2 regions of the Micromonospora sp. LA-10 genome follow, and region 2 is predicted to be linked to the other one. Evidence: riboswitches for the same ligand, from Rfam matches in the RefSeq annotation. Region 2 holds a riboswitch; the other holds the start of a gene.
The links. A riboswitch is a leader RNA that binds a small molecule or an ion and turns the genes downstream of it on or off. The one in region 2 is predicted to bind thiamine pyrophosphate.
Positions count from the first base shown of each region.

Region 1: linked by a shared signal. The riboswitch ahead of thiE (thiamine phosphate synthase) and the one ahead of ACSDG8_RS24360 (ECF transporter S component) in region 2 are both predicted to bind thiamine pyrophosphate.

Region 1 is NZ_CP195710.1:4,437,118-4,451,197, reverse strand. It holds gene ACSDG8_RS21125 (thiamine phosphate synthase) at 1-62, opposite strand, end outside; gene ACSDG8_RS21120 (thiazole synthase) at 131-904, opposite strand; gene thiS (sulfur carrier protein ThiS) at 910-1,110, opposite strand; gene thiO (glycine oxidase ThiO) at 1,101-2,231, opposite strand; gene thiE (thiamine phosphate synthase) at 2,225-2,851, opposite strand; TPP riboswitch at 2,846-2,957, opposite strand; gene ACSDG8_RS21100 (aldo/keto reductase) at 3,122-4,084, opposite strand; gene ACSDG8_RS21095 (ABC-F family ATP-binding cassette domain-containing protein) at 4,124-5,803, opposite strand; gene ACSDG8_RS21090 (class I SAM-dependent methyltransferase) at 5,845-6,450, opposite strand; gene ACSDG8_RS21085 (hypothetical protein) at 6,576-7,799, shown strand; gene truA (tRNA pseudouridine(38-40) synthase TruA) at 7,807-8,640, opposite strand; gene rplQ (50S ribosomal protein L17) at 8,711-9,271, opposite strand; gene ACSDG8_RS21070 (DNA-directed RNA polymerase subunit alpha) at 9,306-10,328, opposite strand; gene rpsD (30S ribosomal protein S4) at 10,424-11,050, opposite strand; gene rpsK (30S ribosomal protein S11) at 11,065-11,472, opposite strand; gene rpsM (30S ribosomal protein S13) at 11,491-11,871, opposite strand; gene rpmJ (50S ribosomal protein L36) at 12,078-12,191, opposite strand; gene infA (translation initiation factor IF-1) at 12,284-12,505, opposite strand; gene ACSDG8_RS21040 (DUF1707 SHOCT-like domain-containing protein) at 12,738-13,262, opposite strand; gene map (type I methionyl aminopeptidase) at 13,355-14,080, opposite strand, start outside.
Region 2 is NZ_CP195710.1:5,150,775-5,164,854, reverse strand. It holds gene ACSDG8_RS24395 (metal ABC transporter permease) at 1-35, shown strand, start outside; gene ACSDG8_RS24390 (ArsR/SmtB family transcription factor) at 79-381, shown strand; gene ACSDG8_RS24385 (hypothetical protein) at 434-1,039, shown strand; gene ACSDG8_RS24380 (acyl-CoA dehydrogenase family protein) at 1,540-3,513, opposite strand; gene ACSDG8_RS24375 (DUF6328 family protein) at 3,621-4,121, opposite strand; gene ACSDG8_RS24370 (sugar isomerase domain-containing protein) at 4,212-4,961, opposite strand; gene ACSDG8_RS24365 (alpha/beta fold hydrolase) at 4,958-5,794, opposite strand; TPP riboswitch at 5,871-5,977, shown strand; gene ACSDG8_RS24360 (ECF transporter S component) at 6,053-6,643, shown strand; gene ACSDG8_RS24355 (ABC transporter ATP-binding protein) at 6,741-8,174, shown strand; gene ACSDG8_RS24350 (energy-coupling factor transporter transmembrane component T family protein) at 8,171-8,971, shown strand; gene ACSDG8_RS24345 (MauE/DoxX family redox-associated membrane protein) at 9,039-9,629, shown strand; gene ACSDG8_RS24340 (TlpA disulfide reductase family protein) at 9,664-10,212, shown strand; gene ACSDG8_RS24335 (ABC transporter ATP-binding protein) at 10,209-12,074, shown strand; gene ACSDG8_RS24330 (S26 family signal peptidase) at 12,071-12,568, shown strand; gene ACSDG8_RS24325 (hypothetical protein) at 12,628-12,837, shown strand; gene gndA (NADP-dependent phosphogluconate dehydrogenase) at 13,589-14,080, shown strand, end outside.

The DNA of each region.
Region 1 (14,080 bases), 710 kb from region 2:
TCGGTCAACACCACGATCCCGGTCGGCCCTCGGGGGATCTTGGTACGCGGCCGCCCTCCCAGGGGCGACTTCGTACCAAGATCGCCCGCGACGGGGGTGCGGACGCCGGGAGCGGCGACGTGGGCGGCGGTCACAGGTCGGGTCGTCCGTCGTCCGGGGTGGACGCCTGGGCGTGGAAGCGGCGGGTGATGCGGCCCGCGCCGTACGCCAGGCGGCCCGCCTCGACCGCGTACCGCATCGCCGTGGCCATCGCCACCGGGTCGGCGGCCCGGGTCACGGCGCTGGCGAGCAGCACCGCGTCGCAGCCCAGCTCCATCGCGAGCGCCGCGTCGGAGGCGGTGCCGATGCCCGCGTCGAGCACCACCGGCACGTCGACGGCCTGCCGGATCAGCCGGATGTGGTGCGGATTGCCGATGCCCAGCCCGGAGCCGATCGGCGACCCGGCCGGCATCACCGCCGCGCAGCCCACGTCCGCCAGCCGCCGCGCGAGCACCGGATCGTCCGACGTGTACGGCAGCACTGTGAACCCGTCCGCCACCAGCTCCTCGGCGGCGCGCAGCAACTCCACCCCGTCGGGCAGGAGCGTGCGCTCGTCGCCGATCACCTCCAGCTTCACCCAGTCGGTGTCGAACGCCTCCCGGGCCAGGTGCGCCGTCTTCACCGCCTCCACAGCGGTACGGCAGCCGGCCGTGTTCGGCAGCAGCCGTACGCCGCACCGATCCACCAGGTCGAGCAGGCCGCCCGACCCGCCGGGCGTGGTGTCCACCCGGCGCAGCGCCAACGTCACCAGCTCGGTGCCGGAGGCCCGGATCGCCTGCTCCAGCACGTGCAGGTTCGCCGCGCCGCCGGTGCCGAGGATGAGCCGGGAGCCGAACTCGCCCCCGCCGATCTCCAACGTGGACATGCTGCTCACCCGCCCTGGGTGGCGCTGAGCACCTCGACCCGGTCGCCGTCGCGCAGCACGCTCGCCGACCAGCCGCCGCGCGGCACCACCTCGCCGTTCACCGCCACCGCGAGCCCGCGCTCCCGGTCGGTGACGGTGCGGACCACCTCGGCGACTGTGACGCCCTCGGGCAGCGTCCGGCCGGTGCCGTTGACGATCAGTTCCACGTGCGCTCCTTCCCGAAGCGGTCCGGGGTGAAGGGGGCGAGCGCGGGATCCGGCTCGCCGGTGACGATCAGCTCGGTGACCAGGTCGGCGGTGACCGGGGTGAGCACGATGCCGTGCCGGTGGTGCCCGGTCGCGGCGAGCACGCCCGGTCGCCCGGGCAGCGGCCCGATGATCGGCGCGTTGTCCGGCGTACCGGGGCGCAACCCGGCGACGGCCTCGGCCAGCTCGTACTCGACGAGTTCCGGCACCAGCTCCGCCGCGGCGCGCAGCAGTGTCAGCACGCCACCGGCGGTCACCTCGGTGTCCGCGCGCTCCTCGACTGTCGCCCCGAGGACGACCTCACCGCTGTCCCGGGGCACCAGGTAGACCGACTCGCTGTCCGCGTACCCCCGGATCACGTGCCGGAAGCCCGGCGGACCGCCACCCGGCGCGCGCAGCCGCAGCACCTGGCCCTTCACCGGGCGGACCGGCAGGCCGGTCAGCGCCGCCGCGCCGCAGCCGGCCGCGACCACTGTGACCCGGGCGTCCACCTCGGACAACGCGCCGACGCGGGCCGGGCGCAGCTCCACACCGGCCCGTTCCGCGGCAGTGCGCAGCGCGGCGACCAGCCGGCGCGGGTCGACCTGGTGGTCGCCGGGGGCCACCGCGCCGCCGCGCACACGCGGCGCCAGCGCCGGTTCGCGGTCGCGCAGCTCCGACGGCCGCAGCGGCGTGATCGGCAGTCCGAGACCCTGTTGGTACGACCACAGCCGCCCCGCCTCGGCCAGGTCGTCGGCGGTGAGCCCGACGACGAGCGTGCCCTCGGTGCGGTACCCGATGTCGACGCCGCTCGCCTCGGCCAGCTCGGCCGCGAAACCGGGCCAGCGTGCGGCGGAATCGACCAGGAACGCGGTCAGCTCGCGCTCACCGAAGTACGCCTCGGCGACCGGCGACAGCATCCCGGCGGCCACCGACGAGGCGCCCGACCCGGGCCGGTCGTCGTGCACCACCACGCGCAGTCCGCGCTGCGCGCACCGCCACGCGATCGCCCACCCAATCGGCCCGCCCCCCACCACCGCCACGTCGGTAAGGAAGGGCCCCCTGTTAACGCCTCCGGTAGAGGAAGGGCCCCCTCTTAACACGTCAGCGCCCGCATCAGCTCGGCGGTCGCGTGCGCGGGATCGGCGGCCAGGCTGAGCGCGCCGACCACCGCCACCCCGTACGCCCCGGCGGCCCGCAGCGCCGGCACGCTCGCGGCGGTCACCCCGCCGATCGCGATCACCGGCACGGTCACCGCCTCCGCGACCGCGCGTATCCCCTCGGGGCCGATCGGTTCCGGCAGGCCGGACTTGGTGGTGGTGACGTGGCACGGGCCCACACCCAGGTAGCTCGCGCCCTCGTCCACGGCCGCGCGGGCACCCACCGGTTCCCGGGCGGTCGCGCCGAGCACGGCGTCCGGGCCGAGCACCCGGCGCGCGGCGGCCACCGGCAGGTCGTCCGCGCCGACGTGGCCACCGGCGGCGTCCACCGCGAGCGCCACGTGCAGCCGGTCGTTCACCAGGCACCGCGCCCCGTACGGCCGGCAGGCGTCGACCACCAGCCGGGCCAGCTCGTACGCCTCCCGGTCGGTCGCGTCGTCCTCGACGCGCACCTGCACGACGAGTTCGGCGCCGGCCACCGGCAGGGCGGCACGCAGCACCGCGAGCGGGTCACGCCCCGGCCGGGTGTCGGTGATGAGATGCAGTCGTCCCAGGGACAGCACGGCAACGCTCCTCCCTGCGCCGGCATTACCCGGATCAGGTTCAACGGTCGGGGGCTCCCAGCCCCCCTCTCAGCCCGGTCCGCACCGGGCTCCCGTGGGTCACTTGCGGCCTACCGTACGACGCCTCCCGCCCGTACGGAAGCCCCCCGTAACGTTCGTCCCACCGCAACGCGCGCCGATCTTGCAGTTCCAGCCCCGACAGATGCCACGAACCAGACATCCGAGGGGCCCCGACTGCAAGATCGGCGCGCGCGAAGAGGGGGTGGGGGGTTAGAGGATGGCGTCCAGGGCGTCCAGGTCCTCTTCTGTGGGCTGCCATGTTCCGGCCTGGGCGTTCGCCTTCACCTGGTCGGGGGTGGTGGCGCCGGCGATCACCGACGTCACGGCGGGACGCGCCGCCAAGCCGCCGATGGCCACCTGGAGCATGCTGATTCCGCGCTCGGCCGCGTACGCCTCGATCGCCTCGATGACGTCCCAGCGCGCTGCGGCCAGCCGCTCGGCGTACCGGCCGCCACCGGCCAGGCGGCTGCCCGACGGGGGCGCCTCGCCCCGCTTGTACTTGCCGGTGAGCAGCCCGTTGGCGAGCGGGAAGAACGGCAGCATGCCGAGGCCGAAGCGCTCGCACGCCGGGATCACCTCGTCCTCCGCTCCGCGCTCCACCAGCGAATAGTGGTTCTGCGCGGAGATGAACCGGGTACGCCCCTGCGACGACGCGGTCCAGTCGGCGTCGGCGATCTGCCAGCCGGCGAAGTTGGAGTTGCCGAGGTAGCGGACCTTGCCGGCGGTCACCAGGTCGTCGAGCGCGGCGAGCGTCTCGTCGATCGGGGTGCCCGGGTCGGGCTCGTGCATCTGGTAGAGGTCGATGTGGTCGGTGCCGAGCCGGCGCAGCGACGCCTCGACGGCGCGGGCGATGTAGCGGCGGGCGCCCCGGGCGTCGTGGTCCGGCCCGTTCGCGCCGTGCATGTCCATGCCGAACTTGGTGGCCACCACCACGTCGTCGCGGCGGCCCTTGAGCGCCTGGCCGAGCAGTTCCTCGGAAGCGCCCTGCGGCTCACCGTAGATGTCGGCGGTGTCGAAGAAGTTGATCCCGGCGTCGAGGGCGGCGTCCACGACCGCCCGGGTGCCGTCGAGGTCGAGTTTGCGGCCGAAGTTGTTGCAGCCGATGCCGACCACGGAGACCACGAGCCCGGAGTCGCCCAGCCGGCGATAGGTCATCTCACTCACGAGATCCACCCTATGCCCGCTCCCCGGGGCGCACCCTCGGGTAGCAGCTCAGCCCACATCCCAGACCGGTTCCGGCGTCTCCACCACGTCGCCGTCACCCCGGAAAAGCACGAACCGGTCGAAGGTACGGGTGAACCACCGGTCGTGGGTGACGGCGACCACCGTTCCCTCGAACGCGGTCAGCCCGGCTTCCAGCGCCTCGGCCGAGGCCAGGTCGAGGTTGTCGGTGGGCTCGTCGAGCAGCAGCAGCGTCGCCCCGGACAGCTCCAGCAGCAGCACCAGGAAGCGGGCCTGCTGGCCGCCGGAGAGCGTGCCGAACCGCTGGTCGCCCTGACCGGCCAGCTCGTACCGGGACAGCGCCGCCATGGCGGCGTGCCGGTCCATGCCGGCCCGGTGCTCGTCGCCGCGCCACAGCACCTCGACCAGCGTCTTCGCCATCAGCTCGGGGCGGTCGTGGGTCTGCGAGAAGTGCCCGGGACGCACGCGCGCGCCGAGCCGGACCACGCCGCCGTGCGCGACCGGCGCGAGCGCGGCGGCGCCGTCGACGGGGGTGTTGCCCGGCTCCGGGTCGGTGCCGCCCCGGGCCAGCAGGCGCAGGAAGTGGGACTTGCCGGTGCCGTTCGCGCCGAGCACCGCGACCCGGTCGCCGTACCAGAGTTCCAGGTCGAAGGGGTACGTCAGGCCGTCCAGCTCCAGCTGCTCGGCGATGACCGCGCGCTTGCCGGTCCGCCCGCCGGTCAGGCGCATCCGGATGTCCTGGTCCTTCGGGGGTACGGGCGGCGGCCCGGCCTCCTCGAACTTGCGCAACCGGGTCTGCGCGGCCTGGTAGCGCGACGCCATCCCGTCGTTGTACGCGGCCTTCTGCTTGTACATCAGCATCAGCTCGCGCAGCTTCTGGTGCTCCTCGTCCCAGCGTTTGCGCAGCTCGTCGAGGCGGGCGTGGCGGGCCACCCGCGCGTCGTGCCAGCTCGCGAAGCCGCCCGGGTGCACCCAGGCGCTGCCGCCTTCCACCGCGACGACCCGGTCGGCGGTCTGGGCCAGCAGTTCCCGGTCGTGCGAGACGTAGAGCACCGACTTGGCCGACTCGCGCAGCCGCGCCTCCAGCCAGCGTTTGCCGGGTACGTCGAGGAAGTTGTCCGGCTCGTCGAGCAGCAGCACCTCGTCCGGGCCGCGTAGCAGCAGTTCCAGCGCGAAGCGCTTCTGCTGGCCGCCGGAGAGCGTGCGTACCGGCCGGTCGCGGACGCTGTCCCAGGGCAGGTCCAACACGATCGTGGCGACGGTGTCGAAGAGCACCTCGGCGTCGTACCCGCCGGTCTCGCCCCAGGCGCCGAGCGCTTCGGCGTACGCGAGCTGGGCCTTGGCGGCGGTGGAGCTGTACTTGCCGCGGACCTCGGCCGCCCGCATGGCCGCCTCGGTCTCGGCGAGCCGCCGCCCGGCGTCGCGCAGCGCCGGCGGGGCGAGGGAGAGCGCCAGGTCGGCGAGCGTGGACTCGTCCCCGATCATGCCGATGAACTGCCGCATCACGGCGAGTCCGCCGGAGCGGGCGACAGCGCCGGTCTTCACCGGCAGGTCACCGGCGACCATCCGCAGCAGCGTGGTCTTGCCGGCGCCGTTCGGGCCGACGAGCGCCACCTTGGCGCCTTCGCCGACGCGGAACGACACGTCGGCGAACAGCTCCCGTCCGTCCGGGAGGATGTGCCCGACCCCTGCCACGTCCACGTATCCCACGCGGGCATCCTGCCCGAGCGGGGCCGGTGGACGACACCGGATTACCGGGTGACCCGCAGCACCCGGTAGCCCTTCTGGCTGGCGTGCCGCTCGACCGACCAGCCCTGCTCGACGAGCCAGCGGTGCAGCGAGTCGCCGCCGAGGTGCCGGGCGACGACGAGCCAGGCCACGCCGTCCGGGGTGAGCCGCGGCAGCCAGCGCAGCAGCAGGGCGTGCAGCTCGGGCTTGCCGATGTGGATCGGCGGGTTGGACCAGATCTGGGTGAAGGTGACGTCGTCGGGCAGTTCGTCGGGCGCGACGGCGTGGACGCGGTCGGCGGCGTCGACCCGGGCCGCGTTGGCGGCGGTGAGGGCGCGGGCCCGCTCGTTGACGTCCACCGCCCAGACCGTGGCCTTCGGCGCGTTCGTGGCGAGGACGCAGGTGATCGGGCCGAAGCCGCAGCCGATGTCGAGCAGCGCGCCGGTGACGTCGGCGTGCGGCAGTTCGGCCTTGCGCAGCAGCACGGCGGTGCCGGGGTCGAGCCGGCCGGCGGAGAAGACGCCTCCGGCGGAGCCGAGCGTGTAGTCCCGTCCGCCGACTGTGAACTCGACCTCGCGCGGACGGGCCGGGGCCGTTGGCTCAGCGGTGAAGTAGTGGTCGCCGGTCACGTCGGCATTGTCGCACCGGGCCGGAACGGTTCCGGCGACGGTGTCGTGGGCGGAGTGGGACGCCACTTCGCCAGAATTTCCCGATATTACCCCTGAAAGGGACAATCAGTCCTACTCTATGCCACATGGTGTACCGGTACGAGTCCGATGAGGACGCCTTCCTGGAGTACCCGAAGCCCGGGTCGGCCCCGACCGGGCCCGCAGCCACGACGCCCCCGCCCGCGGGTCCGTCGCGCTCCCGCTTCCCCACGCCGTCGCTGCCGCCACCGGCCCGTCCCGCCGCGCAGCCGGCGCTGCCGCCGGCCGGAGCGCCCGAGCAGCAGGCGCTGCCACCGGCCGGACCCGACGGGCAGCAGGTGGCCGACGACGCCCGCGCCCCGGCCCCGGCGCCCCCGGCCCCGACACCGGGACGGCCCGCGCCACCCCCGGCGCCTTCCCCGGTGCCGCAGCCCGCACCGCCCGCGCCCGCACCCGTGCCGGCGGCCGCGACCCGGCAGACCGTGCCGATCCCCGCCAGCCCGACCACCCGCGCCGGCGACGTCTCTGAGCTGCCCCGGACCCGGCGCGCCGACCGCCGTACCGGCGGCAGCCGGTTCTGGCAGGCGCTCGTCGGTGGCGCCGCGGTGCTGCTCCTGCTCTCACTCACCGGGCTCGCCGTCGCCGCGCTGCTCGACGAACGCACCGCCACGCCTCCGGCCGCTCAGCCGACCCCGCAGGCGAGCGAGTCGAGCGCCCCGTCCGGCGGGACCGACCTGGACTCCCGGGACACCGACCAGGCGACGCTCACCGCCAAGGAGGTCTTCCCGGCCAAGGACCTGGTGGTCACCGACGGAAAGCCGGCCTACCGGGTGCTCAAGACCCAGGCCAGCACGAAGTGCCAGGTCGCGGCCACCGGCGAGATCGCCGACCTGCTGGTCCGGCTCGGCTGCAACCAGGTCGTGCGGGGGACGCTCCGCTCCCCCGACGGCGACCACCTGGTCACCGCCGGCCTGTTCAACCTCACCGACGTGGCCACCGCCCAGCGGGTACGCGACCGCATCCGGCCGCTGCTCGACCAGCGGCAGGGACGGTTCCGTGGCATGGCGGCGGGCGACGACACCGAGGCGGTGGAACGGGCCGCGGCCCGGGTCGCCTGGCAGGTACGCGGCCACTACGTCGCCTTCTGCCTGGTCACCCGCGCCGACGGGGAACGCATTGGCAGCGACGACGCCACCGCCCGCGAGATCATGTACGACCTGATCGAGCTGCACCTCAACCGGGGCGTGCTCGACCGTCGCGCGGCGAGTGGAACGGCCGGACAGCCCGACGCCGACTCGGCCGAGGACAGCGGTCAGCGGGGCTCCGACTGACCTCCGGTCAGCCCTCGGCCACCGGCACCCGCAACCGGCGGGTCGCCTCGGCGCGGCGGGCGTACCCGGCCGGGTCGGCCGGGTAGCCCACCTCGACCAGCGCCAGGCCGTGCGCGGGCGCCACTGTCACCTCGCTGGACCGCTCCCGGCGGGTCAGCAGACCGGCCGGCCACTGGACCGGCCGCCGCCCGTCCCCGGCGACAAGCATCGCCCCGACCAGGCTGCGCACCATGTTCTGGCAGAACGCGTCGGCCTGGACGGTGGCGACCAGGATCCCGTCCGGGTCGCGCCGCCAGTCCAGCCGGGTCACCTCGCGCAGCGTGGTGGCGTTCTCCTTGCGCCGGCAGTACGCGGCGAAGTCGTGCTCGCCCACCAGACCGGCGGCGGAGGCGTTCAGCGCCGCCAGGTCCAGCGGCTTGGGCCAGGCGAGGGTGTCCCGGCGGCGCAGCGGCTCGGCGCCCCACGGGGCGTCGGTGACCCGGTACTCGTAGCGCCGGAACGTGGCCGAGAACCGGGCATCGAAGTCGCCCGGCACCTCGGTCATGGCGCGTACCCGCACGTCCGGCGGCAGGAGCCGGGCCAGCCGGCGCAGCAGGCGCCCCTCGTGCTCCCGCCACACCGGGTCCGGCAGGTCGAGGTGGCAGACCTGCCCGGTGGCGTGCACCCCGGCGTCGGTACGCCCGGCCACTGTGAGGCCGGTCGCCGTGCCCGCGCCGAGCACCAGGTCCAGCGTCTGCATCAGCACGCCGGCCACTGTGCGCCGGGTCGGCTGGGGCGCCCAGCCGGAGAAGTCCGTGCCGTCGTACGAGACGTCCAGCCGCAGCCGGATCCGCTCGTCCACCTCGTACCTCCTGTCGACGGCGACGGGCCCGGCACCCCCGAGGGGATGCCGGGCCCGGTCGAGCCTGATCTCAGGCCTTGTCGTTCTCGGTGGCCTCGTCGCTGTCCTCGCGGGCGGCGGCGGTGTCACCCGACGCGGAGACCGGAGCCTCGGCGTCCTGGTCACCCTCGCTGGAGCGCGGCTTCTCCTCGGCCGGGGCCAGGGCCTCGACCTTGTCCTGCTGCGCGGCCTTGCGGGCGGCGGTCTTCTTGTTCGCCTTCGGCTCGGCGACCTGAAGCTCCTCCACCAGCTCGATGATCGCCATCGGAGCGGCGTCACCCTTGCGCGGACCGGTCTTCACGATCCGGGTGTAGCCACCGTTGCGGTTGGCGTACCGGGGCGCGATCTGGTCGAACAGGGCGTAGACCACGTCCTTGTCCTTGACGACGCCCAGCACCCGGCGGCGCGAGGCGAGGTCGCCACGCTTGGCCTTGGTGATGAGCTGCTCGGCCAGCGGACGGAGCCGCCGGGCCTTCGTCTCGGTGGTCTGGATCTTGCCGTGCTGGAACAGCGCAGTGGCCAGGTTGGCCAGCATCAGCCGCTCGTGCGCGGGGCTGCCGCCGAGGCGGGGGCCCTTGGTGGGCGTGGGCATGCTTGGTGCTCCTCAGGTGTGGCGGCAGCGCGGACTAGAGCTGCTCGGTCTCGCGGTAGTCGTCGGTGTCGTAGTCCGCCTCACCGAAGGCGTCCACGACGTGCGCCGGGTCGAAGTTCGGAGCCGAGTCCTTCAGCCCCAGGCCCATCCCGGCGAGCTTCATCTTGACCTCGTCGATCGACTTCTGGCCGAAGTTGCGGATGTCGAGAAGGTCGGCCTCGGTACGCCCGATGAGCTCACCAACGGAGTTGATGCCCTCGCGCTTGAGGCAGTTGTAGGAGCGGACGGTCAGGTCCAGCTCCTCGATCGGCAGGGCCAGGTCGGCCGCCAGCTGGGCGTCCTGCGGGGACGGCCCGATGTCGATGCCCTCGGCGGTCTCGTCCAGCTCACGGGCGAGCCCGAACAGCTCCACCAGCGTCGAGCCGGCCGAGGCCAGCGCGGTACGCGGGCCCATCGACGGCTTGGTCTCGACGTCGATGATCAGCCGGTCGAAGTCGGTCCGCTGCTCGACACGCGTCGCCTCGACCCGGTACGTCACCTTGAGCACCGGCGAGTAGATCGAGTCGACCGGGATCCGGCCGATCTCGGCGCCCGCCTGCTTGTTCTGCGCCGCGGTGACGTAGCCGCGACCCCGCTCGACGGTCAGCTCCATGTCGAGCCGGCCCTTGCCGTTGAGGGTGGCGAGCTTCAGGTCCGGGTTGTGCACCGAGACACCGGCCGGGGGCTGGATGTCACCGGCGGTCACGTCGCCCGGGCCCTGCTTGCGCAGGTACATGCTGACCGGCTCGTCGTGCTCGGAGCTGACGCACAGCTCCTTGATGTTCATGACGAGCTCGACCACGTCCTCCTTGACCCCGGGGATCGTGGTGAACTCGTGCAGCACACCGTCGATCTTGATCGAGGTGACCGCCGCGCCCGGGATGGAGGACAGCAGCGTACGCCGAAGCGAGTTGCCCAGCGTGTAGCCGAAGCCGGGCTCCAGCGGCTCGATGGTGAACCGGGAGCGGGTCTCGTTGATCGACTCTTCGGAGAGAGACGGTCGCTGGCTGATGAGCATCTTTTCTCTTCTCTTCCGGGGCGCCCGCTATTTGACGCCCACGACACAACTGTTCCGGTGGCCCGCCCCGCAGGACGGGCCACCGCAACGAGCCCTTACTTGGAGTAGAGCTCGACGATCAGCTGCTCCTGGACCTGGGTGTCGATCACCTGACGGGCCGGGAGCGAGTGCACGAGGATCTTCATCTGGCTCGGGATCGCCTCCAGCCACGCCGGAACGGTCCGCGAGCCGGCCTCACCCTGCGCCACGAGGAACGGGGTGAGCTCCTTGCTCTTCGCACGCACCTCGACGATGTCGTGCTCCTTGACGCGGTACGACGGGATGTCGACCTTCTTGCCGTTCACCGTGAAGTGGCCGTGCTTGACCAGCTGACGGGCCATGTCCCGGGACTTGGCGTAGCCGGCCCGGTAGACCACGTTGTCCAGCCGCGACTCGAGGATCTGCAGCAGGACCTCACCGGTCTTGGCTTCCTTGCTCACGGCCTCTTCGTAGTAGCCGCGGAACTGCTTCTCCAGCACGCCGTAGACACGACGGGCCTTCTGCTTCTCACGGAGCTGGAGCAGGTACTCCGTCTCCTTCGTGCGGCCGCGGCCGTGCTGCCCGGGCGGGAACGGCCGGGACTCGAACGGGCACTTCGGGCCATCGCACTTGCTGCCCTTGAGGAACAGCTTCATCTTCTCCCGCCGGCAACGGCGGCAGTCAGCACCGGTGTAACGAGCCATCTCTCTCTAACCTCTCAGACCCGGCGACGCTTCGGCGGACGGCAACCGTTGTGCGGCTGCGGCGTGACGTCGGAGATCTGCCCGACCTCGAGGCCCACTGCCTGCAGCGAACGGATGGCGGTCTCCCGGCCGGAGCCGGGACCCTTGACGAACACGTCGACCTTGCGCATGCCGTGCTCCATCGCGCGGCGCGCGGCGGCCTCGGCGGCGAGCTGCGCGGCGAACGGAGTCGACTTGCGGGAGCCCTTGAAGCCCACCTGGCCGGACGAGGCCCAGGAGATGACCGCACCGGTCGGGTCCGTGATGGACACGATGGTGTTGTTGAAGGTGCTCTTGATGTGCGCCTGCCCGTGGGCGACGTTCTTGCGTTCCTTGCGCCGGACCTTCTTGACGGCGGCTCCGGCACGAGCCTTCGGTGGCATAAGTCTGTGCGCTCCTAGTTACTTCTTGCCGGGCTTCTTCTTGCCGGCCACGGTCCGCTTCGGGCCCTTCCGGGTCCGCGCGTTGGTCTTGGTGCGCTGACCACGCACGGGCAGACCACGGCGGTGCCGGATGCCGGCGTAGCAGCCGATCTCGACCTTGCGGCGGATGTCAGCGGCGACCTCGCGGCGCAGGTCGCCTTCAACCTTGTAGTTGCCCTCGATGTGGTTCCGGAGCTCGACGAGCTCCTCGTCCGTGAGGTCCCGAACGCGCTTGTCCGGCGAGATGCCGGTCGCGGCGAGCGTCTCCAGGGCGCGGGTGCGACCGACCCCGAAGATGTAGGTGAGCGCGATCTCCATCCGCTTCTCGCGGGGGAGATCCACGCCGACTAGACGTGCCATGTGCGGGCGTACTCCTCGTGATGTGTGGCGGAGGTGTGGACCCGTCCCACCCCGCTACCGACCGTCCCTGTCCTTCCGGCGACGAACGCCGGCGACCGGGATGGGTCGCTGCCCGAGCGGGCCCCGGCCTCCGACCGGGGGTCAACCACGAGGGGTACGCGTTGCGCACCGACCGCGGCTGGGACGAGTTGGTGATGTGTGGGGCGTCAGCCCTGGCGCTGCTTGTGGCGCGGGTCGGTGCAGATGACCATGACCCGGCCGTGCCGGCGGATCACCCGGCACTTGTTGCAGATCCTCTTGACGCTCGGCTTGACCTTCACGGTTGCCTTACTTCCCATCTGGCCCGGAGGCGCGACGCAGCGCGACCCGGACGTCGAAGACGGACACGGAAACGTCCCGGCCGCCGTCAGGCTTACTTGTAGCGGTAGACGATGCGCCCGCGGGTCAGGTCGTACGGCGAGAGTTCGACGACGACCCGGTCCTCCGGCAGGATGCGGATGTAGTGCTGCCGCATCTTGCCGCTGATGTGAGCCAGCACCTTGTGACCGTTCGCGAGCTCCACCCGGAACATGGCGTTCGGCAGGGGCTCGATGACCCGACCCTCGATCTCGATGGCTCCGTCTTTTTTCGGCATGTCCTCCGCTGTCCTGACGTCGGTTACTCCGGACGGCCCACAACGTCTTACACGGGAGAACTGACCAAGATCAGGAAACCCGCGCCAGCCGCGGCTCCGACTCCCACCGAAGCGCAGGGTGGGCATGGCGGAGTGGACGCTGTGCGCCGATCTGAAAGTGTACGCCGACCCGCACGCGCTCGCCAAACCGACCGGCGCAACCGTCACCCGCAGGACACGGATATGACGCAGCTCACGTCTCCGGCAGCTCCCGCTTCGCCCGGCGGCGCGCCTCGCGCTCGACCTGCTTGTGCCGCCGGCGCTCGGCGTCCTTCTCCGGCGCCCCGTGAGCCAGCCCCTGGATCGTCTGGTAGAGCACCACGGCGCCCCACGGGCCGAGCACCCAGACCGGCCAGTAGTCGTCGACCTCGAACTCGCCCTCACCCAACTGGGAGACGAACCAGATCGCGGTGAGGATCAGGGCCACCTTCAGCCACGGCCCCCACACCCCCAGCAGCCAGGCGTTGCGCGCGCTCACGGCCGGCCGGTCCCGATCGGCGATCCGGCTCTTCCCGGCCGCGCGCGGAGCCGGCAGCGAGCTCTCCGCCGGCCGGGGACCGGGCAGGTCCGTCAGCAGCTCGTCCAGCTCGCCGTAGGTCTTCGCCCCGTACGCCTGACGTAGCCGATCGTCGTACTCACCCAGGTCGAGCCGACCCTCGGCCAGCGCGGCCCGAAGCCGCTCCGCGGTGGCCTCCCGGTCCGCGTCGGCCGCCCGCATCCGGTTGCGCTCATCCATGGGAACCAGCATGGCACCCGATCGCCAAGGCGGCACGACGTGTGCCGGTCATCCGGACGGGTCGAGGCACCGGCTCAGAGCGCCGGAGAGTCCACAGACGCCTGCCGGGCGGTCACCAGGTCGCCCAGGCGGCCCCGTCCGCCGTCCTCGGCGGTGAGCACCCATACGCCGTCGTCCAGCAGCGCCATCGAGTGCTCCACGTGCACCGCCATCGAGCCGTCCCGGGTCACCACGGTCCAGCCGTCGGCCATCTCGACGGTACGCGGTGAACCCATGGTGATCATCGGCTCGATGGCGAGCGCCAGACCGGGAACCAGCCGCGGGCCCTTGCCGGGGCGACCGTGGTTGAGCACGTGCGGGTCCTGGTGCATCTCGGTGCCGATGCCGTGACCGCCGTAGCCGTCGACGATGCCGTACCGGCCGCCCTTGCGGACCGCGCTCTCGACCGCGTGGGAGATGTCGGTGAGCCGGCCCTTGCCCGAGGCCGCCCCGCGCGCCGCCGCCGCGATCCCGGCCCACATCGCGTCCTCGGCCACCGCAGTCATCCGCAGCAGCGCCGGGTCGACCTCGCCGACCGGCACCGTGACGGCCGCGTCGCCGTGCCAGCCGTCCAGCACCGCGCCACAGTCGATCGAGATCAGGTCGCCCTCGCGCAGCACCTGCTGGGGCGACGGGATGGCGTGCACCACCTGCTGGTTCACCGAGGAGCAGATCGACGCCGGGAAGCCGTGGTAGCCCTTGAAGGACGGCACCGCACCGGCCTCGCGGATCGTCGACTCGGCGATCGCGTCCAGGTCGGC
Region 2 (14,080 bases):
CCGAGCCCGCCGAGCACGAGGTGCTGCTCGGATGAGGCCCTACCGGCTGACGCAGCTGGGATTGGTTACCGTTACAGGGTGACCGGCACGAACGGGTACGACGCCTTCGAGGGTGCGGGTGACCTGCTGCGCGCGCTCTCGGCCCCGATCCGGCTCGCGATCGTGAGCGAACTGGCCGAGGGCGAGCGCTGCGTGCACGAACTGGTCGAGAAGCTCGGCGCGCCGCAGCCGCTGGTCTCCCAGCATCTGCGCGTGCTGCGCGGCGCCGGGGTGGTACGCGGGTCGCGGCGCGGCCGGGAGATCGCGTACGCCCTGGTGGACGACCACGTCGCGCACATCGTGGCGGACGCGGTCAGCCACGCCGGTGAAGGGCCGTCCTGAGGCGCGAATCCGTCTCGTGCCGGGGCGGCCGAGCCGTGGCAGGCTGTCCGGCGTGAAGATTTACGCCGACCGTTTTCCCACCGCCGTCCGCCAGTTCCTCACCGACCTGCTCGTGGTCGCCTGGGTGTACGCGGCGATCCGCTTCGCGATGTGGCTGCACGACGTGGTCGAGAAGCTCGCCGTACCCGGGCAGAAGCTGGAGGGGGCCGGCGGTGGACTCGCCGACAACCTGGCCGACGCCGGCGGCAAGGTCGGCCGGGTGCCGATCGTCGGCGACGAGCTGACCGCGCCGTTCACCCGGGCCGCCGACGCCGCCCGCGCGGTCGCCGAGGCCGGCCGCGACCAGCAGGAGCTGGTCGGGCAGCTGGCGCTCGGGCTGACCATCGCGGTGCTGGTGTTCCCGCTCGGCCTGGTGCTGTTCGGCTGGCTGCCGCTGCGGGTGCGCTGGATGCGCCGGGCCGGCGCGGCGAAGGCCCTGGCCGGCGTGCCGGCCGGCCGGGACCTGCTGGCGCTGCGCGCGCTGGCCGGTCAGCCGCTGTCGAAGCTGAACCGGATCGCGCCGGACGTCGCCGAGGCGTGGCGGCGCGGCGACGACGCGACAGTCGACGCGCTCGCCGCGCTGGAGCTGCGCGGGCTGGGGCTGCGCGGCGGCCGCTGACGGACCGGCTCCGGGCTCCGGGCTCCGGGCTCCGGGCTCCGGGCTCCGGGCTCCGGGCTCCGGGCTCCGGGCTCCGGGCTCCGGGCTCCGGGCTCCGGGCTCCGGGCTCCGGGCTCCGGGCTCCGGAAGAAGATGATGCACTTCTCGGCGTTATGACTCTCAGTCATAACTATGACTGAGAGTCATAACGCCGAGAACAGAGTCCTTCCTCTGGCGCCACGTGACACTGCGTAACGGGTCGCTGGGCCGCCTGAGGACCGCCGGTCCGACGGCACGCCGCAGGTCCGGCACCATGGCCACGGGCCCGGGCCACGCCGCGACACCAGCCCGCTCCCCCGGTTCGGGAACGAGACCGGTGGGGCGCGGCCGAAATTCCTGCGCCGCCGGGCAGTCGCCGGACTCCGCGTGGACCGACGGACGACGCCGTCCGCAGGCACAGCACGCCGGAACCCGGCACCGCACCGGCGGACGACGACCGCCGGTGCGGGCGTAGCGGTTGGTCAGCCGGCCGGCGGGATGCGGCGTCGGACGTCCTCGGCGGTGGACGCTCCGGGTTCCCAGCGCGCCACCCAGGGCAGGTCGGCGGGCGGCGTGAGGACGCCGTCCTCCACCGAGGCGTACCGGCCGGCGACGATCCGCTTGGCGGCCGCCACGTCGACCGAATCGGTGTTCGACCACAGGCCGGTGAACAGCTCGTCGACGCGCAGCCGGGCCTGGCGGCAGAACAGGTCGGCCAGTTCGACGTTCTCCGGGTGCGCGTCCCGCTCGGCGTGGGCCCGGACGCAGACCGCGCTCATCGCGAACAGCTCCGCGCCGATGTCCACCACCCGGCCGAGGAACGCCTGCTTGCGCTCCATCTTCCCCTGCCACCGCGACATGGCGTAGAACGTCGACCGGGCCAGCTTGCGGGAGGTCCGCTCGACGTGGCGCAGGTGCCCGGCCAGCGGCCCGAACTCCTGGTACGCCCCGGGCGCCTGCCCCTTGCCGACGGCGAGCGTGGGCAGCCACTTCGCGTAGAAGGCGCCGGCCCGCGCGCCCGCCTTGGCCTTGCGGCCCAGCCCGGCGTCGGGGTCGATGATGTCGCCCGCGACGGACAGGTGCGCGTCGACCGCCTCCCGGGCGATCAGCAGGTGCATGATCTCGGTGGAGCCCTCGAAGATCCGGTTGATCCGCAGGTCGCGCAGCAGTTGCTCGACGGCGGCGGGCCGTTCGCCCCGGGCGGCGAGCGAGTCGGCCGTCTCGTACCCGCGGCCACCGCGGATCTGGATCAGCTCGTCGGCGATCCGCCAGGCCATCTCGCTGGCGTAGAGCTTGACCAGCGCCGCCTCGATCCGGATGTCGTTGCGGTCGTCGTCGGCAAGCATGCAGGACAGGTCGAGCATGGACTCCATGCCGTACGTGGTGGCGGCGATGAAGGACAGCTTCTTCGCCACCGCCTCGTGCTCGGCCACCGGTCGGCCCCACTGGACCCGGTCCGCCGCCCAGTCCCGGGCCACGTTCAGCGCCCACTTCCCGGCGCCGACGCACATCGCCGGCAGCGAGAGCCGGCCGGTGTTCAACGTGGTCAGCGCGATCTTCAGGCCCTTGCCCTCGCCGCCGATCACGTTCTCCTTCGGCACGAAGACGTCGTGGAAGCGGGTGAGGCTGTTCTCCAGGCCGCGCAGCCCGACGAAGGAGTTGCGCCGCTCGACGGTGATGCCGTCGCTGTCGCCCTCCACCACGAACGCGGTGATGCCGCCGCGCCGCCCGTCGCCGGCCGGCACCCGGGCCATCACCACGAGCAGGGTGGCGAGCGTGCCGTTCGTGGCCCACAGCTTCACCCCGTTGAGCCGGTAGCCGGTGCCGTCGGCGGTGGGCTCGGCGGTGGTGGCGAGCCGGGCCGGGTCGGAGCCGACGTCCGGCTCGGTGAGCAGGAACGCGGAGACCTCACCGGCGGCGAGCCGGGGCAGGAAGCGTTCCTTCTGCTCGGGCGTGCCGAACATCTTCAGCGGCTGCGGCACGCCGATCGACTGGTGCGCGGAGAGCAGCGCGCTCACGGCCGGGTTCACCGAGCCGACCAGCATCAGCGCGCGGCAGTAGTGCAGGTTGCTCAGCCCGAGCCCGCCGTACTTCCGGTCGATCTTCATGCCGAACACGCCGAGCCCGGCCAGGCCGTGGAACACCTCGTCGGGGATGCGCGCGTCCCGCTCGATCGCCTCGCCGTCCACCTCGGACCCCAGGTATGCGCGCAGCGCGCCGAGGAACTCGTCGGCGCGGGCCACCTCGCCCGGGTCGGGCCGGGGCCACGGGTCGATCAGGTCGAGGCGGAAACGGCCGAGGAACAACTCCTTGCCGAAGCTGGGCCGGTCCCAGGCCGACTCGCGGGCCGCCTCGGCGACCTGGCGGGCCTCCTTCTCGGTGACCTGGCCCGCCTCCGTGGGCAGCGGCCCCGCGCCGTCGGGGGACTCGGGCCGGCTGTTCTGTGTCGTGGTCACGGCTGCCTCCTCGTCGGTCCGGCTGCGTCGACGCGCTCGACGAAAACGACGCTACCCCCGGGTGTTACCCAGGGGTAGCGCCGTGTGCACGTCCGATTGGCGGACGGTCAGTCGGTGAGCGACTGCGGGGCGTCGTCCTCGTCGTCGATGTCGTCCTCACCCCAGTTGCGCCGGCTGAACGGCAGGATCGCCCAGAAGATCAGGAACCAGAGGCCGGTGAGCGCGCTGAGCAGGAACGCGATCGGCCGATCCAGTACGAAGTCGGTGACCAGCAGGACCGAGCTGACCATCGCGATCAGCATGAAGAACAGGCCGCCGGTGGCCATCCGGTGGGCGAAGCGGACCAGTTCCGGCTTGCGTCCCTGGCGGAACAGCGCCCGGTGGAACGCCACCGGAGAAATGATCATCGCGGCGGACGCGGCGGCGGTCAGCAGCGCCAGAATGTAGATGTCACGCTGGAACTCGGTGGTCCGGTCGAACCCGGCGCTGAACGGCAGCGTCAGCAGGAAGGCGAACAGGATCTGCACGCCGGTCTGCGCGACCCGCAGCTCCTGCAACAGATCGGCGAAGTTGCGCTGCCAGCGCTGCTTCTCGGATTCCTTCGACACTCGCGGACCTCCCCGGGAGACGGCACGGCCGGCGGGAAAACGCCCACCGGCGCACCGCCTGTGCCCGGTTCGGGCGATCGCGAAACCGGCTCAGGAGCCGCGGCGGATACGCCCCGCGTATCGTGCCTCCAGCTCGGCGTTGTGCTCGTCGCCGCCGGTGATGTTCGCGGACAGGTAGACCGGCGGACGCTCCCCCGCCGCGACCAGCCGGGCCACCACCTCGGCGACGATCTGCTGGGCCAGCAGCGCCGCGGTGATCGACGAGACCGCCCCCACCGCGCCGCCGCCCGGCAGCGGCAGCGTCGCGTCGCCGTACGGCGCGCCGTTGTCCAGCACCACGTCCGCGAAGTCGGCGAGCTTGCGGCCGGACGGGTGCCGCGACGTCATCCGCGCCGAGTGCTGCGCCGAGGTGATCGCCACCAGCCCGTGCCCGCGTTCCTTCACGATGGACGCGAACTCGACCATCGCGCCGTTCACGCCCGAGTTCGAGGCCAGCACGAACACGTCCTGCGGGCGGATCGGCGCCAGCTCGTAGAGGCGGTGCGCCACCTCCGGGTCGCGTTCCAGCTTCGGGCCGAGCACGCCGGCCGGGTCGCCGCCGACCAGCACCAGGTCACGCAGCGCGATCCGGTTGGTGGGCACCAGGCCGCCGGCCCGCCCGGCGATCTCCATGGCCAGCGCCTCGGAGTGCCCGGTGCCGAACGCGTGCACCACAGCGTCGGCGCGCAGCGCCGCCGCGATCAGGTCGGCCGCGTCGGCCACGTTGCGCCGCTGCTCGGCGGCCACCCGGCCGATCGTCTCCGTCACCACCGCCAGGTACGCCTCGGCGCTCACCGTCATGCCTCCTCCGTTCCTGCGCACCGGGCGAGGATCGCCTCGGCCAGCGGGCCCGGCGCCTCGTCCGGGATCCAGTGGCTGATGCCAGGCAGCGTCACGAACCGGTATTCGCCGGTGACGTGCGCGGCGCACGCCTGCGCGGCGGTCCGGCCGATCGCCACGTCCTTGTCGCTCCACACGAACGTGGTCGGCACCCCGACCGGGGCGACAGCCTTCATGTCCGCGCCGGTCATCGCGCGGTACCAGTTCAGCGCCGCCGTCAACGCGCCCGGCTCGCGCATCGGCTCGGCGTACCGGGCCATCGTGCCGGCGTCGCCCACACCGCTGAGCATCCGGCGCAACGCGGCGGCGTTCAGCGCCAGCAGCACCCGCTCCGCCGTACCGGGCTTGCGGAACAACGTGATGTAGGCGGACTTGATCTTCTGCCGCGGGTCGGTGGCGAGCGCGTGCCCCATCGCGGCCGGGTGCGGCACCGACACCGCGGTCAGCGTCAGTACCCGCTCCGGATGCGCCGCCGCCAGGCCCCAGGCCACGATCGCGCCCCAGTCGTGGCCGACCAGGTGCGCGCGGGTCACCCCGAGCGCGTCCAGCACGCCGGCCGCGTCGGCCACCAGCTCCGGAATCCGGTACGCCCCGACGTCCGCCGGCCGCGCGCCGGGCGAGTAGCCGCGCTGGTCGAGCGCGTACGTGCGCAGCCCGGCAGCGTGCAGCGCGGGCGTGACCGCGTCCCACTCGCCGGAGTGCTGCGGGAAGCCGTGCAGCAGCAGGACCGGGTCACCGCCCTCGGGGCCGCCGGCGCGTACCTCGAACGTCAGTCCCCGCGCATCCACCAGCATGATCGCCACCATACCGACACTCGCCCTGCTGGGCCGGGGCCCGTGGTCGGTGCTAGCGTCTGCGACGAGACAACTTCACATCCGACAGGGGAGCGCACAGCGCTGAGAGTGCGGGCCGGTGCCCGCAGACCCTCGAACCTGATCTGGGTAATGCCAGCGCAGGGAGTTCGGTCGACCTCCAGCCGCGTCGACGTCCGGTGACCACCGGGCGCGGCGTGCGTCTTCTCCTGGTTCACCTCGACGAACTGGGAGCCAACCGTGAACCACACCGACAGCAACCGCTGGCGTACCGTCGACATCGTCGTCGCCTCGATCATCGCCGTCACCTTCGGCGTCGTGTTCTGGGCCTGGGGCCTGCTCTGGAGCGCCACCGACGCGGCGTTCGCGTTCTTCCCACCGGCGCAGGCCGTGCTCTACGGCGTGTGGCTGATCCCGGCGGTGCTCGCCGGCCTGATCATCCGCAAGCCGGGCGCCGCGCTGTACTGCGAGACGGTGGCCGCGATCATCTCCGCCCTGCTGGGCAGCCAGTGGGCGGGCATCGTGATCCTCCAGGGCCTGATGCAGGGCATCGGCGCCGAGCTGGCGTTCGCGGCGTTCCGGTACCGCTCGTTCAAGCTGCCGGTGGCGGTGCTGGCCGGCGCGATGACGGGCCTCGGCGCGGCGATCTTCGACTTCGTCTACTGGAACGAGGCGTACGACTTCGCCTCCTACCGCCTCCCGTACGCGCTGATCACGATCGTCAGCGCCACGATCGTCGCCGGTCTGGGCGCGCACGTCCTCACCCGCGCGCTGGCGAACACCGGCGTGCTGGACCGCTTCCCCGCCGGCCGCGACCGAGCCCTGGTCTGACGCCCTCCATCGTGTTGATCATGAAGTTGGCGGCCGTTTCGGCACCCGTCATCGCCGTCAACCTCATGATCGACGGAGGAGAGGGGGTGGGTGGGCGGTGAGCGGGGTGGTGCTGCGGGGGTTCGGGTGGCGGCACGGGGGACGGAAACGCTGGGCTCTGCGCGGGGTGGATCTGCGCGTGGAGAGCGGCGAGCGGGTGCTGCTGCTCGGACCCTCCGGGGCCGGTAAGAGCACGCTGCTGGCGGCGCTGGCCGGGCTGCTGCCGGAGGACTCCGGCGAGCAGGAGGGCACCGTCGAGATCGACGGGCTAAACCCGCGCAAGGCCCGCGAGCGCGTCGGCATCCTGTTCCAGGACCCGCAGACCCAGCTCGTCATGGCCCGCTCCGGCGACGACGTCGCGTTCGGGCTGGAGAACCGGGGCGTGCCGGCCGACGAGATCTGGCCCCGCGTCGACGAGGCGCTGCACCGGGTCGGCTTCCCGTACCTCCGGGACCGCCCGACCGCCGCGCTCAGCGGCGGTGAGCAGCAACGGCTGGCGCTGGCCGGCACGATCGCGCTGCGCCCCGGGCTGCTGCTGCTCGACGAGCCCACCGCCAACCTCGACCCGGCCGGCGCCGCGCTGATCCGCCGGTCCGTCGCGAACGCGCTCGACCCGGACACCACGATGATCCTGGTCGAGCACCGGGTCACCGAGGCGCTGCCGCTGGTCGACCGCGTGGTGGTGCTGGAACCCGGCGGCGGGGTGCGCGCCGACGGGCCGCCCGATGCGGTCTTCGCCGCGCACGGCGACGCGCTGGCCGCCGCCGGGGTCTGGGTACCCGGCCACGTCGCGCCACCCCGGCACGCCACCACGGCGCCCGGCGACGTGCTGCTCACCGCGCAGCGGCTCGGCCTGCCACCCCGGCTGGCCTCCACCGACCTCCGGGTACGCGCCGGCGAGGCGCTCGCCGTCCTCGGCCCCAACGGGGCCGGCAAGTCCACGCTGGCGCTGCTCCTGGGCGGCCTGCTGCCACCCGCGACGGGGACCGTCACCGCGTCGGCGGAGCTGGCGGGGCGGGACGCGCGCACTCCCCCGCACCGCTGGCGGGCGCCCGCGCTGGTGCGCCGGATCGGTTCGGTGTTCCAGGACCCGGAGCACCAGTTCGTCACCGCCACGGTCCGCGACGAGCTGGCACTCGGCCCGCGCCGCACCGGTCAGCCCGAGGCAGCGGTGACCGCCACCGTGGACGCGTTGCTGGAACGGCTGCGGCTGGACCGGCTGGCCGGCGCCAACCCGTACACCCTCTCCGGCGGCGAGGCGCGGCGGCTGAGCGTGGCGACGGCGCTGGCCACCGCGCCCCGCCTGCTGATCTGCGACGAGCCCACGTTCGGCCAGGACCGGCGCACCTGGCTGGAGCTGGTCGACCTGCTGGCCGAGCTGCGCGACGCGGGGCACGGCGTGGTCACGGTGACCCACGACGAGGACTTCGTCGCCGCGCTGGCCGACCGGACGTTCGTCCTGGACCGCTCCCCCGCCGGGGCGTCCTCGTGATCAACGTCGAACCGGTCGCCGCGCCCGGCGCCCCGCTGGCCCGGCGCAACCCGGTGGCGAAGCTGGCCGCCGCGATGGTCTTCACGCTGATCCTGGTGGCGACGCTCGATCCGGTGGCCCCGGCTGTCGCCATCGCCGTCGAGCTGGCGGTGCTGCCGCTGTTCGGCGTCCGCTACCGGGTGCTGGCCCGCCGGGCCTGGCCGCTGCTCGCCGGTGCCGTCGGCATCCTCGTCACGCTGGTGCTCTTCGCCGCCGACCGCTCCGGCCCGGTGCTGCTCCAGGCCGGCCCGGTGCTGGTCACCGAAGGTGTGCTGGTCATGGCGCTGGGTCTGGTGCTCCGGATGCTGGCGGTGGCGCTGCCCGGCGTCGTCGTGTTCGCCACCACCGACCCGACCGACCTGGCCGACGCGCTGATCCAGAACGCGAAGGCGCCCGCCCGGTTCGCCATCGGGGCGCTGGCCGCGTTCCGGATGGTGCCGCTGCTGGAGCAGGAGTGGCGGATGATCAGCATGGCCCGGCGGGCCCGCGGCGTGGACGCCGGCCGCAACCCGGTGGCCAAGCTGCGGCTGTTCGGGTCCACCGCGTTCACGCTGCTGGTGGGCGCGATCCGGCGGGGTACCCGGCTCGCGGTGGCGATGGACGCCCGGGGCTTCGACGCGGGTACTCCGCGCTCGGTCGCCCGCCGTCAGCGCTTCGTCCTCGCCGACACGCTGTTGATCATCGGGGCGGCGCTGATCGCCGGCGCGGCACTGACGCTCAGCGTGCTGCTCGGCACGTTCCGCCCGCTGATCGGCTGACCCCCCGCCGATCAGGAGATCGACGATCTCCTTTCGTGATCGTGGTCAATATTGTTAGCCTGGCCCGGTGCTTGATCACCTGGACATCGCGCTGCGTTGCCTGATCGGCGTGGTCTTCCTGGCCGCGACGTTCGGCAAGGTCCGCAGCCGCGCGTCCTGGCGCGAGTTCGTCGCCTCGCTCGCCGCCATGCGGGTGGTGCCGACGCGGCTCGTCCCCGCCGTCGCCGGTCTGGTCGGCCTGGCCGAAGCCGCCGTCCCGGTCCTGCTGCTGGTGCCGCCGACCCGTCGGCTCGGCCACGTGCTCGCGGCCCTGCTCCTGGTCGCCTTCAGCATCGGGATCGCCGTCACGCTGGGCCGCCGGCAACGGGTTGCGTGCCGCTGCTTCGGCGCTACGGGCGCACCGCTCGGCCGGCGACACCTGCTCCGCAACGGCCTGCTGATCACCGCCGCGCTGCTGGGAGTGGCAGCCGCCGGCCCCACCGGCGAAGTGCCCCCGGCGGGCGTCGCCGTGGCCGCGGTGGCCGGCGCGGTGGGCGGGCTGCTCTTCGTGTGGTTCGACGACATCACCGACCTCTTCGTCGGCCAGCCTGCCGGGCCCGGCACCGGACGCCGTGGCGTGCCCGACAGAGGCGCCGGTGGACCAGTGACCCCGAGGTAGTCGAGCACTCCGACAAGCACGAAGGAGCAACCCCATGGCGTATCTCGCCGCTGCCGTCATCGTCGTCGGCATCATCGGCCTGCTGAACCTGATCCTCGCCGTCGGAGTGATCAGGCGGCTCCGCGAGCACACCGTACGGCTCACCGCTCTCGAGGCCGGGCACGGGCACAGCGACCAGATCATGCTCGGGGCCGGGAGCACCGTCGCGCCATTCCAGGCGGTCACCGAGGACGGCGTGACAGTCACCCGGGACGGGCTGACCGGGCGCACCCTCGTCGGGTTCTTCTCCCCGGACTGCACCCCCTGCCGGGAGCGCATGCCGCAGTTCATCCGGTACGCGGCCGAGCACCCCGGCGGCCGGGACCACGTCGTCGGGATCGTGGCGAGCGGCCGGGACGCCGCCGACGAGTACGTCGCCGCGCTGACCCCGGTGGCCCGGGTCGTCGTCGAATCCGACGGAGGGCCACTCTGCACCGCCTTCGGGGTGCAGGGCTTCCCGGCGATCGGCCTGATCGACGAATCCGGCGTCGTCGTCGCCAGCGGCTCCCTGATCGAAGACCTCTCGGCCCCCGTGGCCGGATGACCCCACCGGGCAGTGCGCCTGAGGCGGCCGATCGGCGGCGGTGGCCGCTGCTGGCCGCAGCCGTCATGGGCGCCCGCCTGGTCCGGCGCGGGGCGCTCCTGGCCACCACCGCCTACGGCCTTGTCACGTTGGCGAGCGGGGTACTGCCGATCGTCACCGCCTGGCTGCTCAAGGTCGTCCTGGACGCGGTCGGCAGCGGGGCGGCCTGGGGCACCGTGCTCGGCGCCGGGGCCGGGCTGGCCGTCGCCGGGCTCGGCACCGCCCTGCTGCCGCAGCTCGGCGCGTATCTGACCGGCGAGATCGGACGGAACGTCGCCCTCGTCGCCGACGACGAGCTCTACCGTTCGGTGGGACGCCAGGTCGGGTTGGCGCGGCTGGAGGACCCGGTCTTCCTGGACCGGCTACGGTTGGCCCAGGACGCCGCGGCCATGCCGGTCCAACTGGTGGAGGCGGCCTTCGGCCTGGTGCGCGGGGTGCTGCTGGTCGGCGGCTTCGTCGGATCGCTCGCCCTGCTCAGTCCGGCCCTCACCGGGCTGGTCCTGCTGGCCGCCGTACCCGTGTTCCTGGCCGAGCTGGCCCTCGCCCGGCGGCGGGCGCGCGTGCAGTGGCAGGTCGGCCCGTGGGAACGCACCGAGATCGTCTACCGGGGCCTGCTCCAGGACGTGCAGGCGGCGAAGGAGATCCGGCTGTTCGGCCTGGAGGACTTCCTGCGCGGGCGGATGTTGCGGGAGCGACGCCGGGCCAACCAGGCACTGCGCCGGGTCGATCGGCGGGAGCTGCTCATCCAGGGCGGGCTGGGGGTGCTCGCGGCGGTGGTCGGCGGGGCCGGGCTGCTCTGGGCGGTACGGGCGGCGTACGCGGGCGAGCTGACCGTCGGCGACGTCTCGATCGTGATCGCCGCGCTCGCGGGCGTGCAGACCGGGCTCAACGCGCTGGTGCGTGCCGTCGCCAGTGGACACGAGCAACTGCTGCTCTTCGACCACTTCGCGGTGATCGCCACCGGTCCGGTGGATCTTCCGCTCGCCGTCGATCCGGCGCCGGTGCGGCCACTGCGCCGGGGCATCGAGCTGCGCGACGTCTGGTTCCGCTACAGCGACGAGCTGCCCTGGGTGCTGCGCGGCGTCGACCTGTTCCTGCCGGCGGGTCAGGCGGTGGGACTGGTCGGGCTCAACGGCGCGGGCAAGAGCACGATCGTCAAGCTGCTCTGCCGCTTCTACGACCCGAGCCGGGGGGCGATCCTCTGGGACGGCGTCGACCTGCGCGACCTCGACGTGGCGCAGCTCCGCCGCCGGATCGGCGCGGTCTTCCAGGACTACATGGCCTACGACCTGAGCGCGGCGGAGAACATCGGGGTCGGCAACCTCCCGGTGTCCGACGAGCGGGACCGGCTGGTCCGGGCGGCCCGCAAGGCCGGGGTGCATCCGGTGGTCGAGGCGCTGCCGTACGGCTACGACACCCTGCTCACCCGGATCTTCTTCGGCGAGTCGGACCAGGGTGACCTGCAGACCGGGGTGCGCCTCTCCGGCGGGCAGTGGCAGCGGATCGCGCTGGCCCGCGCCTACCTGCGGGAGGAACACGACCTGATGATCCTCGACGAGCCCAGCTCAGGCCTCGACCCGGACGCCGAGTACGAGGTGCACACCGCGCTGCGTGCCCACCGGTCCGGCCGTACCAGTGTCCTCGTCTCGCACCGGCTCGGCTCGATCCGCGACGCCGACCGGATCGTGGTGCTCGCCGACGGGCGGGTGGCCGAGCAGGGGACGCACACCGAGCTGCTGGCGGCCGGCGGCGCGTACGCCGAGCTGTTCCGTCGTCAGGCCGACGGCTACCAGCTCGATCCGGTACCGGAGGAGGCACGGTGACCCGGCCGATCGCGGTGGTCGCCGCGCTCGTCGCAGCCGTGGCGGCGCCGGTCGCGGTGGTGTGGTGGCTGCGTGAGCGGTACGTGCTGGTCACCGTCCACGGTGAGAGCATGCTCCCGACGTACCGCCCCGGGGATCGGGTGCTGGTGCGGCGGGTGCCGCCCTCGGCTCTGCGTACCGGCCAGGTCGTGGTCGCCGGATGGCCGGGTGAGCGGCAGGCGCCCCCTCGGCGGTCCCGCAGGGGCCGGCCGGTGGTGGACGAGGGTTGGCTGATCAAGCGGATCGCGGCCCTGCCGGGCGATCCGGCGCCACCGGACCTGCCCGGCGCGGTCGAGGACGGCCCGCCGGCGACCGTGCCGCCGGGACTGCTGGTGCTGATCGGCGACAACCGGGCGGCAAGTCACGATTCGCGGCAGCTTGGCTACTTCGCTCACTCGGATGTGCTCGGCGTGGTGAAACGCGAGGTCGCTTCAGCGGGTCATCGAGCGTCATAAACATGTATGATCATCGAAGTCCTGCCTACCGGCGGGAAACATCGATAAGGAGGAGCCCGATGATCCGACTGATCGAATCACTGGGCGACCGGGTGCTCAGCCTGGTCGTCCCGAAGACCACGGCTGCCGCTGCGGCGACAGCCTGCACGCCGGGCTGGGGTGCCTACTGCGACTGCCGGTCCGGGAAGCCCTACTACCTGTACTGCCGCTGCGTGAACGGCATCCGGCGCTGCGACTGCACCGCCCGGAACGGGATCGGCACCTGCTGATCCTGCCTCACCCCGTGAGCCCGCCCTGCCGGTGACGGCAGGGCGGGCTCACTCCTTCCCGAACGGTCGCGGGAACGCCTCTGCCGGTCAGCTCCGGCGGAACGCGTAGAACCGGGTCTGGCCGGCACGCTGGCTACGTCCACCGAGCCGCGCCTGACGCCCTGCCGGTGGGCCCGACCGGGGCGGCGTCGCGGATGCGCCGGGCAGAACCGGCGTCTCCGGGAGCGACACCGGCCCCGCGGCCTCGGCGGACGCCCCGGAGGCGACGGCGGGCGCCACCGGCTCCGTGGGGAGCACCACCGCGGGCGGCCTCACCGCGAGCGCGTCGAGGTTCGGCGGGATCCCCTGTGGCGAGGACTGCTTGCGGGACTTCTTCGGATTGCGCTTCGCGGGCATTCGCGGGCCTCCTGTCGTGCGGGCGCGCCGACCGGGACGCGCCGAGCGAGGGCTCCGGTGCGTTCCGATCACGACAGACACCGCGGCCGACGGCGGCGGGAAAGGGATGCGGACGCCCGGAGCAGGACGGGTCCACGGCACTGGCGGCGGTGGACCGGGCTCGGAGGTGGGGCGTCAGATACGCATGCGGCAACGCTATCCCGCAACCGGCACGCCCCGCACCCGAATTACGCGAGAACATCCCGTGGGACGTACGGCCACCCACCGGTCACACCCTGTGGACACGGTGGCCCACTTTCCCGACGACCGCGATACGGTCGCAGCACGGCAGTACGGACGAGAGGTGGCGGTACGCATGGCAGAGCAGGCGACGGCGCAGATCGGGGTCACCGGTCTGGCGGTGATGGGCCGCAACCTGGCCCGGAACCTGGCCCGCAACGGCTTCGCCGTGGCGGTGCACAACCGATCGCCGGAACGTACCCGCAGCCTGGTCGCCGAACACGGCGACGAGGGCACGTTCGTGCCGTCGGAGTCGCTCGCGGACTTCGTCGGCTCGCTGGAGCGGCCCCGCGCGGTGATCGTGATGGTGAAGGCCGGCGCGCCCACCGACGCGGTCATCGACGAGCTGGTCCCGCTGCTGGAGGAGGGCGACATCGTCGTCGACTGCGGCAACGCGCACTTCGCCGACACCCGCCGCCGCGAGGAGGCGCTGCGCGAGCACGGGCTGCACTTCGTCGGCACCGGCGTGTCCGGCGGCGAGGAGGGCGCGCTGCTCGGCCCGAGCATCATGCCGGGCGGCTCGGCCGAGTCGTACCGCAAGCTGGGGCCGATCTTCTCCAAGATCTCC